2 regions of the Nocardioides dilutus genome follow, and region 1 is predicted to be linked to the other one. Evidence: riboswitches for the same ligand, from Rfam matches in the RefSeq annotation. Region 1 holds a riboswitch; the other holds the start of a gene.
The links. A riboswitch is a leader RNA that binds a small molecule or an ion and turns the genes downstream of it on or off. The one in region 1 is predicted to bind thiamine pyrophosphate.

Region 2: linked by a shared signal. The riboswitch ahead of thiE (thiamine phosphate synthase) and the one ahead of ACYVC6_RS00785 (thiamine ABC transporter substrate-binding protein) in region 1 are both predicted to bind thiamine pyrophosphate.

Annotation. Positions count from the first base shown of each region.
Region 1 is NZ_BAAGYA010000001.1:155,787-161,374, forward strand. It holds gene ACYVC6_RS00775 (ABC transporter ATP-binding protein) at 1-540, opposite strand, end outside; gene ACYVC6_RS00780 (ABC transporter permease) at 540-2,177, opposite strand; gene ACYVC6_RS00785 (thiamine ABC transporter substrate-binding protein) at 2,182-3,246, opposite strand; TPP riboswitch at 3,236-3,354, opposite strand; gene ACYVC6_RS00790 (RNA polymerase sigma-70 factor) at 3,361-4,236, opposite strand; gene ACYVC6_RS00795 (carboxymuconolactone decarboxylase family protein) at 4,233-4,817, opposite strand; gene ACYVC6_RS00800 (alpha/beta hydrolase) at 4,928-5,588, shown strand, end outside.
Region 2 is NZ_BAAGYA010000001.1:1,766,646-1,772,233, forward strand. It holds gene ACYVC6_RS08625 (carboxypeptidase regulatory-like domain-containing protein) at 1-1,284, opposite strand, end outside; gene ACYVC6_RS08630 (LysE family translocator) at 1,336-1,947, shown strand; gene ACYVC6_RS08635 (alpha/beta hydrolase) at 1,947-2,834, shown strand; TPP riboswitch at 2,895-3,004, shown strand; gene thiE (thiamine phosphate synthase) at 3,001-3,621, shown strand; gene ACYVC6_RS08645 (FAD-dependent oxidoreductase) at 3,623-4,660, shown strand; gene thiS (sulfur carrier protein ThiS) at 4,657-4,872, shown strand; gene ACYVC6_RS08655 (thiazole synthase) at 4,869-5,588, shown strand, end outside.

The DNA of each region.
Region 1 (5,588 bases):
GAGGATCGCGTGCAGGTCGCCGGCCAGCCGTTCGCGCAGGCCGGCATCGAGGGCCGAGAGCGGCTCGTCGAGGAGCAGGAGCCGCGGCTCGACGGCCAGCGACCGGGCCAGCGCCACCCGCTGACGCTCGCCCCCGGAGAGGGTGGCAGGCAGCCGGTCGGCGTAGCCCTCGAGCCCGACCAGCCGGAGCAGGTCGTCGACGCGGACGTCGAGGTCCTGGCGCTCGGGACGGTTGCGCCGGATGCGCAGCGCGTAGCCGACGTTGCGGGCGACAGTGAGGTGACCGAAGAGCTGGCCGTCCTGGAACATCAGCGCGAACCCGCGCTTGTGGGTCGGGGTGCCTGCGAGGTCGCGCCCGTCCCAGGAGATCGTGCCGGCGGTGGGCCGTTCGAGGCCGGCGACCGCGCGCAGCAGCGTCGACTTGCCGCAGCCCGAGGGTCCCAGCACGGCGAGCACCGAGCCGTCGGGGACCTCGACGGTCGCGTCGACGACGGCGGGCACGCCGTCGTACTCCACCGTGACGTCACGGACCTCCAGCATCAGAACGCTCCCACCGACGGCACCCGCAGCCGCTCGACCATCAGCATGACCAGCGCCGTGGTCGCCGCGAGCACCACCGACGCGGCCAGCGCCATGCCGTAGTTGTCTGCGCCCGGCCGGCCGATCAGCTGGAAGATCACCACCGGCAAGGTCGGGTGCTCGTCGCGGGCGAGGAACGCGGTCGCGCCGAACTCGCCGAGCGACACGGCGAACGCGAATCCCGCGGCGGCGAGCAGCGGCCGCCACACCACCGGCAGGTCGACGGTCGTCACCACCCGGAGCGGTCCGGCGCCCAGCGAGGCCGCGGCCTGGCGCTGTCGGTCGTCGACCGACGAGAGCACCGGCGCGAGGGTGCGCACGACCAGCGGCAGCGCGACCAGCGCCTGGGCGACCGGGACCAGGAGGGGCGAGTCCCGCAGCGCCAGCGGCGGCTCGTCGAGGGTGATGAGGAACCCGAAGCCGAGCGTCACGGCCGACACCCCCAGCGGCAGCATGAAGAAGCCGTCGAGGACACCCCTGACCCGTCGCTCCGTCCGCGAGCGCGACCGCCGGGTGACGACGAGCGCGACGAGCCCCCCGAGCAGCAGCGCCATCCACGTCGCGTCCACCGCCGTGCGAAGCGAGGTGACCAGGGCGTCGGTGACCGGCACCAGCAGCGCGGTGCCGGACTCAGCCTCGGAGAGGCCTCGGTAGTGGGCGAGCCCCCAGCGGTCGTCGACCCGGAGGCTGCCGACCACCAGCGCGATCACCGGCGCCGCCACGAGCACCAGCAGACCGGCGGTTGCGGCGAGCTGCGGCACGTCCTCACGGCGGGGCCGGCGCGGCCGGGCGACCTGCCGCGCCAGGCTCGGGTCGGGCGTCGCCCGCAGCCGGGCGGCGAGCGCGAGCAGCGCGGTCACCGCGACCAGCTGCACGATCGAGAGCGCGGCCGCGGCCTGGAGGTCGAGCAGCTGAGTGGTGAGCCGGTAGATCTCGGTCTCGACCGAGGCGTAGCGCAGGCCGCCGAGCATGAGCACCACGCCGAACGACGTCGCACAGAACAGGAAGACCACGCTGGCGGCGGAGACCAGGGCGGGACGGAGCGCCGGCAGGGTCACCGTGAGGAACACCTGACGCGGCGAGGCACCCAGGACCGCCGCCGCCTCGCCCGGGCGGACGTCGAGCGACTCCCAGCTCGCGCCGACCGCCCGGATGACCACGGCCACGTTGAAGAAGGTGAGGCCGGCGATGATCGCCACGGGCGACCCGTCGAGGCCGAGGAACCCCAGCGGGCCGGCCTCCCCGAGCAGCTCGCGGAACGCGACGCCGACGACGACGGTGGGGAGCACGAACGGCACCAGCAGCGCCGCCCGGATCACCCCCCGCCCGCGGAAGTCGAGCCGGTGCAGGGCGTACGCCGCCGGCAGTCCGAGCACCACCGAGGCGAGCGTCGCCAGGCCGGCCGACCAGACCGTGAACCAGACGACCCGGCGGGTGCGCGGCCGGGCCAGCACGTCGAGCAGGGCTCCCGGGTCGAACCGGCCGTCCGGCCACACGCCCTGCGCCAGCATCCCGCTGACCGGCAGCACGAAGAACACGGTCAGCACCAGGACCGGCCCGAGGGCCAGCCCGGCGAGGGCGAGGAGCCGCCGTGTCACGTGGTCATCCTGAGATGACGTCGCTCCACTCGGTCAGCCAGGCGTCCCGGTTGGCGGCGATCTCCGCCGGGTCGACGACGTAGGGCGACTCGGGCTGCACGGCGAACTCCGCCCAGTCCGGCGGGAGCGCCACCGACTGGTCGACCGGGAACACGTACATCGCCTCGGGCAGCGCGGCCTGGAAGTCCGGCCCGACCATGAAGTCCACCAGCGCCTGGGCGCCCTCGGGGTTGTCGGCTCCGGCCAGCACGCCGGCGTACTCCACCTGCCGGAAGCAGGTGTCGAGGAGCGCGCTCGTGGTCGTGCCGCCCTCGCCGTCGACGGTGAACGCCGGGCTCGAGTCGTAGGACAGCACGATCGGCCGGTCGCCTCCGCCGCCGCCCTGGGTGAAGTCGACCTGGTAGGCGTCGGTCCAGCCCTCGGTGAGCTTGGCGCCGTTGTCGAGCAACCGGGTCCAGTAGTCCGGCCAGTCGTCGCCGTACTCCGCGATCGTCGCGAGCAGGAACGCCAGCCCGGGCGAGCTGGTCGTCGCACCGGGGGTCACGAACAGGTCCTCGTAGGCAGGCTCCGTCAGGTCCTCCAGGGTGACCGGCGGCTCGAGGCCCTCGGCGGCGAACCAGGTGTCGTCCACGTTGACGCAGACGTTGGCGACGTCGACCGGGGTCAGCCGCTGGTCGTCATCGCCGTCCAGGGCGTAGTCGTCGGCTCCGTCGGGCAGCTCGGCGGCGTAGGGGTCCAGCACGCCCTCGTCGATGGCCCGGCTGCCGAAGGTGTTGTCGATCCCGAAGACCGCGTCGCCGGTCGGGCTGTCCTTGGTGAGCACCAGCTTGTTGGTGAGCGCCCCGGCATCACCCGAGGCTTTGATCTCCAGGTCGTAGCCCGTCTCGTCCTCGAACTGGGCGATCAGCTCGTCGGACATCACGAACGACTCGTGGGTGACGAGCACGACCTCCGTCGAAGCCGGGCCACCGCCCTCCTCGACCTCGGGCTCGTCGTCCCAGCCGAGAGAGCAGGCGGTGAGGACCAGCATGACCACGAGCAGGACGGGCAGCGCGAGTAGGCGTCGCACGGTGACTCCCTTCGCCGGTGCTAACCGGATCAGGTTCGGAGGGTCTGCGGCTTCTCCGCACTCTCAGCGCCATGGCCTCTCGGCGTGGACGCTCCCCTGTCTTGTGGCGCCAGCCTATCTCGCCAGCTCGACCGCCTCCTCCACCCGTCCGAGCTTGTCCGGGTTGCGCACCAGGTAGAGGGCGGTCACGCGACCACCGTCGACGCGCATGGTGGCGATGGTGTCGAGCTCGTCGCCGAGGAGCAGGCGCAGCCCGGGCGCGCCGTTGACGACGGTCGGGGCGGCGCTGGCGCTGCCGTCGTCGGGCATCACCGCGGAGAGGAACCGCAGCACCTTCTCGACGCCGTGGATCGGGCGGAGCGCGGCCTGCTTCTTGCCGCCGCCGTCGGTGATGAGAACGACGTCCGGGGAGAGCACGTCCATCAGGCCCTGGAGGTCGCCGGTCGCGACGGCGGCCATGAACCGTTCGACCACCGCGGTCCGGTCCCGGTCGCTGACCACCTCGCGCGGCCGCCGCGCCTCCACGTGCGACCGGGCCCGGTGCGCGATCTGGCGCACCGCGGCGGGGCTCTTGTCGACGGCCGCGGCGATCTCGTCGTAGGCCAGGTCGAAGACCTCGCGCAGCACGAACACCGCACGCTCGGTCGGCGTGAGCGTCTCGAGCACCAGCAGCATGGCGGTCGAGACGCTGTCGGCGAGCTCGACGTCCTCGGCGACGTCGGGCGAGGTGAGCAGCGGCTCGGGCAGCCACGGACCGACGTACGCCTCCCGCCGCCGGGCCAGGGTCCGGATCCGGTTCAGCGAGAGCCGCGTGGTGATCCGCACCAGGTAGGCCCGCGGCTCGCGCACCTCCTGGTGGTCGACGTCTGCCCACCGCAGCCAGGTCTCCTGCAGCACGTCCTCGGCATCGGCGGCCGAGCCGAGCATCTCGTAGGCGACCGTGAACAGCAGGTTGCGGTGCGCGACGAACGCGTCGGTCCCGTCAGTCACGTGGCCGAGGGTACGGCGAGCGGGAGCTCGCAGACGTCGGAGTAGCCCTGGCTCTGGAGCCCGGCCGCGGAGTTGAAGCGCGAGCGCATGTTCTCGAGCGCGATCATCTGGGTGAGCTCCACGACGGCCGGGGTGCCGAGCTGGTCGATCAGCCGGGCGACGAGCTCGTCGGTGACGGTGAGCGGCGTGACCGACATCGCCTCGGCGTACTCGAGGACGTCACGCTCCACCGGCGTGAACGCGTCGGACTCGCGCCAGCGCGGCACCTCGCGCACCTTCGCCAGGTCGAGCCCGTCGTTGTGGGCCATGAAGTAGCCGAAGTCGAGGCACCACGAGCAGCCGATCACGCCGGCGCTGGCGAGCTGGGCGTAGGACTTGAGGTTGGGGTCGAGCGCACCCCACCTGGCCACCTTGTTCTCGAACCCGAGCACGTCCTTGAGGACCTGCTTGTGGTGGAAGTAGACGTAGCCGTTGTCGGGGAACTCCCCACCGAGCCGGCGCTTGGCGTACTGGGTCATGAACCAGCCGTAGGCGCCGGTCACCGGGGCCTTGGGGATGCGGAACGTGCTGGTGCTGGGCATGGGTGCCTCCTGGTGTCGTCGGTGTCCTGAAGATGTGTGTGCCCTCAAGACACCGGCGCCCACCGATCTGTGACACCCCCCTGTGACACCCCCTGTGACAATCTCTGCCCATGCCGAGCCGACGTCACGAGCTGCTCGCCTACGCCGTGCCCCGGGTGCGCAAGTCACGCGACCTCGACGACGTGGACGCCGAGCGGGCCCGCCTCGAGCGCTGGCACGCGAGCCTGGACCGTGGCTTCCCGACCAGCGCCGTACGCCGTTTCGACAAGCGCTACCGCGTTGTCGAGGAGCAGCTGCCGGGCGGATTCCCCTCCTACACCTTCCACGCCCGGGGAGCCTCCCCCGGGCGGGTCGTCGTCTACGTGCACGGCGGCGGTTTCGTCGCGCCGATCGACCCCTACCACGTGAAGTACGCCGCACGGCTGGCCACGGCGCTCGACGCGAGCGTCCTCATGCCTGACTATCCGCTCGCCCCCGAGCACACCTGGCGTGACTCGCACGAAGACATCGTCCGGGTGATCCAGCGGGCCGCCGAGACCTCCGACCGGGTGGTCGTCGTCGGCGACTCCGCGGGTGGCGGCGTCGCCCTCGCGGCCGCGCTGACCGTCCGTGACCGTGGGGGGCCGCAGCCCAGCCACCTGGTGCTGCACTCCCCCTGGGTCGACCTGACCACGAGCACCCCCGAGACCGAGGTCGCCACCCTGGAGGACCCCTGGCTGTTCATCGGCAAGATGTATGCCTACGCGTCCTGGTGGGCCGGCTCGGACGCCG
Region 2 (5,588 bases), 1.6 Mb from region 1:
CCCGCGGAGGACCACCTGGCCGCCGGGCTCGTTGGCCGGATTGCCCTCGTAGACCTTCATCACCCGCCCGGCCTGGTTGCGCAGCTCGGCCTGGATGTCGCCGTCACCGCCGGGGAACGTCGCATCCGCGACCGAGAACCGGACGGTGGCCCCCGGGTCGAGCGCGAAGTCGACGGTCTTGGGGACGGTCTGCTCGAGAGTGACCGGCTTGGTCTGGGACATGTAGTCGGAGAAGCCGACCGACGTGCGGACCGTGTAGTCGCCGGGCTCGAGCGACGTCACGGCGTACTGCCCGGCCGCGTCGGTCACCACGCCGGCCGCGAACCGCTCGTTCTCGTCGAGGATCGCGAGGAAGACGTCCGCGACCGGGCTGCCGCCCGAGGTGACGGTGCCACGGACGACGCCGGCGTGCCGGGTGCGGAATGACAGGTGCTTGATCCTGCCGGGCTTGAGCTTGAGCTTGTCGGAGCGGAAGCCGGGCACGGTGAAGTCGTTGCGCAGTCCCGGGTCCTTGTCGACCTCGACCCGGTAGGTGCCGCCGGCGACCTCGAAGCGGTACTTGCCCTTCTCGTCGGTGAACGCGCGGTCGGCGATGCTGTTGTCCCCGCGCAGCAGGTAGACGGTCTGGTTCTCGCCGCCCCTGAACGTGCCGGCCAGGACCGCCGAGGCCTTGACGGTGACCTCTCCGATCGACCGGGACGGCTTGCGGGGCGGGAACATCGAGGTCTGGCGCAGCCAGCTCACCGTGGTCCCGTCGGGCCCGACGTACGACGGCGCGAAGCTCTTGACCACCGGGTCGGTGCTGCACTCGACCGCGCCAGGCTCGGCGGAGCAGATCCGGACCAGGTAGCGCTCGGTGAGCTGCGGGAGCCGGAAGAAGCCGTTGGCGGTGGTCCGGGTGACGACGCGCTCCTCCTCGCTGAAGTCGACGGGCAGACCGAGGTCGGAGTAGCGGACGCCGTAGATCAGGGCCTGCTTGACCGGCTTGCCGCCCGGCCCGATCACCCGGCCGGTCACGAACCCGCTGGTCGCCGGCGGCTTCGGCGCGGCTCGGTCCGCGGGGACCGCCGCACCTGCGGCCGAGTCGGCCGGCGCCACCAGTGGCGGCGGGCTGGAGTAGTAGGTCGAGTCCCACGTGCGCGACTCGGCCGCCGGCGCTGATCCCACGGGCCCCACGGGCCCCGCCGGCGCCGCGGCGGGGGCTGGCCCGGGCACGGCCAGGCCGGCGGCCACCAGGGCGGGAACGAGGACGAGGGCGTGCCTGAGGCGCCGGGTGCTGGTCACGCCGTGGATTGTGTCCCGAGGTGGCCGTCGCTGCCCAGTAGCGTGGCCGAGGTGTCTTGGTCCTTCCTGATCACTGCGCTCGTCATCTGCGTGACCCCCGGCACCGGTGCGCTATTCACGCTCGCCGCGGCCCTCGGCCGCGGCGCCCGGGCGGGTCTGCTGGCGGCGTTCGCCTGCACGATCGCCACCGTCCCGCACCTGCTCGCCGCGGTGACGGGGCTCGCCGCGCTGCTGCAGGCCAGCGGCGTGGCGTTCCAGGTCGTGAAGTACGCCGGCGTCGCCTACCTGCTCTGGATGGCCTGGTCGACCTGGCGTGACACCGGCGCGCTGCGCATCGACGCCGACGACACGCCCACCAGCCGCCGGGCGGTGATCGTCTCGGCGATCGGCGTCAACGCGCTCAACCCCAAGCTCACCATCTTCTTCTTCGCGTTCCTGCCGCAGTTCGTGCCGAGTGGCACGGACCACGAGCTGGGCTGGATGCTCGGCCTCGGCGCGGTCTTCGTGTTGATGACCTACCTGGTCTTCGTCGGCTACGCGCTCGCCGCGGCGTCGGTGCGCCACCAGGTGCTGACCCGGCCGCGCGTCGTGCACCGGGTCCGGCGGGCCTTCGCGGCCTGCTTCGTCGTCCTCAGCGGCCGGCTGGCCCTCGAAACCCGCTGATGGCGCTCTACCCGGAGGCGCGGGCGGCCGTCGAGGCCGCCTCAGCCGAGACGCCGGTATGGACCGAGGGCTACGACATCGACGCGGCTCGGGCGGCCAACCGGACCGATGCCCTGGCCGAGCCGCGCGAGGAGGTCGGCGAGGTGCGCGACCTCGACGCCGACGGGGTGCCGGTCCGGCTCTACCGGCCGGACGGGGCCGGCGAGGGGGTCGTCGTGCACCTGCACGGCGGCGGCTTCGTCTTCCACGACGTGGACGTCCACGACCCCGGCTGCCGCCGGCTGGCCAACCGGACCGGCCGCGCGGTCCTCAGCGTCGACTACCGGCGGACGCCCGAGCACCGGTTCCCGGCGGCGCCGGACGACGTCGACACGGTGCTCGCCTGGCTGGACCGGGAGTCGGCCGGGCTGGAGCTCGGCGGACCGGCGTACGTCCACGGCGACAGCGCCGGTGGCAACCTCGCCCTGGTGGCGGCACTCCGCCACCCGGGCCGCTTCGCGGCGGCGGTGCTGATCTATCCCTTCCTCGACCCGGAGGCGGGCTTCGACTCCTACCGCACCGCGGCCGACGGCTTCGACCCGCGCGAGGCGGCGTGGTACTGGCAGCACTACGCCGCGACGCCCGCGGACCTCGAGGACCCCGACCTGGCGCCGCTGCGCTCCGACCGTCTCGGCACGCTTCCCCGAACCCTCCTCGTGACCGCGGAGCACGACCCGCTGCGCGACGAGGGGGAGGAGCTGGCGAGGCGGCTCGCCGAGGCCGGGGTGACCGTCATCGCGACCCGCTACCTGGGGCAGATCCACGGGTTCTGGCGGCACCACGCGGTGTTCCCGGCTGCGGAACAGCTGCTCCGCCAGACGGCGGCCTTCCTGTCGTCTGGTTCGTGACCTCGCGTCACGCTTCGGGATCGCCGAACAGCGACCCGCGAAGATCGGCTATGTTCGGCGCATCCAACCCACGGGAGTCCGCGGCAGCGGGCTGAGAGGGAGCTGTAGCCGCTCCGACCGTTGAACCTGATCCGGCTCATACCGGCGAAGGAAGCGAAGGAGCACCATGTCACCTGCGTCGTCATCTGCGCTGTCGGTTCCTCGGCTGATCTGCATCGTCTCCGAGCACGACGACCTCACCCTGGTGCCCCAGCTGGCAGCCGCCGGTGTGGACGGCTTCCAGGTCCGCGCGAAGTCGTACGACGCCCGCCGGCTGATCGCCCTGACCCGGGCCGTGGTCGCGGCGGTCCGGCCGGTGGGCGCGCTCGTCACCGTGAACGACCGCGTGGACGTCGCCGTCGCTGCGGGCGCCGACGGGGCGCACCTCGGGAGCAGCGACCTGCCGGTCGACGTCGCCCGGCGGCTCGCACCTGGGCTGCTGCTCGGCGTGACCTGCCGATCGCTGGCCGCGGTGGAGGCAGCCGCTGAGGCGGGCGCGGACTACGCAGGGGTCGGGCCGGTGTTCGCCACGTCCAGCAAGGCCGGGCTTCCCGACCCGGTCGGCGTCCGGGGTCTGCGCGCGGCCACCGGCGTGCTGCCCGTCGTGGGGATCGGCGGCATCACGGCTGACGAGGTGGCCGCCGTCGTCGCCGCCGGCGCCCAGGGCGTGGCTGTGATCGGCGGGATCTGGCGACATCCGGACCCGGTAGAGGCAGCGAAGGAGCTCGTCGCAGCGCTCGGTGCCTGAGATGGGGAGGCGCATCACGGTCCTCGGTGCCGGCATCGTCGGCCTCACGGTCGCCGATGAGCTCCAGCGGCGTGGGCACGCCGTGACGGTGGTCGACCGGTGCCCGGCGCGGGGGGCGTCGTACGCCGCTGCGGGGATGCTCAGCCCGGCCGCGGAGGTCTGGCACGGCGAGGAGGACCTGCTCCGGCTCGGTCTGGCCTCGCTCGCGCTGTGGCCGGACCTGGCCGCGCGGCTCGGCGTCGTCCTGCGTCTGGACGGGACGCTCCTCGTCGGGCACGACGCCGGCGACGCCCAGCGTGTCGAGCGGCAGGCCGCGCTCGTGGCCCGCCACGGTCACGCGGCGGAGCCGTTGGCACCCGCGGCCGTGCGGACGCTCGAGCCCGGTCTGGCACGGGTCGCCGGCGGCGCCCTGCTGCCCGCCGAGGCCAGCGTCGACCCGCGCGCCGTGTGCGCCGCCCTGCTGGGCCGGGTGCGGGTGGTGGCCGAGGACGCGGGCGGCGCCGACGTCACCGTCGTCGCGACCGGGGCGCAGCTGCCCCGGCCGTGGCGGCACCTGGTGCGCGGCGTGCGCGGCGAGATCCTACGCCTGCGCAGTGAGGACCCACCGTCGCGGACGGTGCGCGGGTGGGTCGGCGGCGAGCCGGTCTATCTCGTGCCGCGCGCGGGCGGGGAGGTGGTGGTCGGCGCGACCAGCGAGGAGCACGCGGCGCCCCCCGTGGTCTCCGCCGGCGGCGTGCGGCGCCTGCTGGCGGCCGCCCGCGCGATCTGGCCGGCGCTCGACCGCGCCGAGCTCCTCGAGACCACGGCACGCGACCGGCCCGCCACCGCCGACGGGCGGCCGCTCGTCGGGCCCTCCGGTGTCGACGGCGTGCTGCTGGCAGCCGGGCACTACCGGCACGGCGTGCTGCTGGCACCGCTCACCGCGCGCCTGGTCGCCGCCCACCTCGAGTGCGGGTCGGTCGACGACGCCGTCGACCCGCGGCGCTTCGCCGGACCCGCCAGCGCATCCATCGCAGCGACCGAAGGAGGAACACGATGACGATCACGATGACGGTCACGGTCAACGGCGAGGCGCTGGCGCTCGACGCCGGCACCGTCGCCGACCTGCTGACCCTGCGCCTCGACGACCCCCGCCCGCACGGCGTCGCGGTCGCCGTCAACGACGAGGTGGTGCCGCGCGACGACTGGCCACGCCGGCCGCTGGCCGACGGCGACGTCGTCGAGGTCGTGACGGCGGTGCAGGGCGGATGAGCGACGCGCTGACCATCGCGGGCGAGGAGCTGCCGTCGCGGCTGTTCCTCGGCACCGGCGGGCTGCCCCACGTGTCCCTGGTGGAGCCCGTGCTCGCGGCGGCCGAGCCGGCGTTGGTCACGGTCTCCATCCGGCGGATCTCCTCGGTCGCCGAGGGAGGGCTACTCGCTGCCCTGCGGGCCGCCGACGTCAGGGTGCTGCCCAACACCGCCGGCTGCCTCTCGGCCCGCGAGGCCGTGCTCACCGCCGAGCTGGCGCGCGAGGCGCTGGGCACGACGTGGGTGAAGCTCGAGGTGATCGGCGACGAGACCTCGCTCCTCCCCGATGTGGTCGAGCTGCTGGACGCGGCACAACAGCTGGTGCGCCGCGGCTTCACCGTCCTGCCCTACACCACCGACGACCCGGTCGTCGCCCGGCGACTGGTCGACGCCGGCTGCGCCGCCGTGATGCCGCTGGGCTCGCCGATCGGCTCCGGCCTCGGGGTGCTCAACCCGCATGCGATCGAGGGGCTCCGTGCGGCCGTCGACATCCCGCTCGTCCTCGACGCCGGCGTGGGCACGGCCAGCGACGCCGCCGTGGCGATGGAGCTCGGCTGCGACGCGGTGCTCGCCGCGACGGCCGTGACCCGGGCCGACGACCCGATCGCCATGGCCCGGGCCCTGCGCCTCGCGGTCGAGGCCGGTCGCACGGCACGTCGGGCAGGTCGGATCCCACGC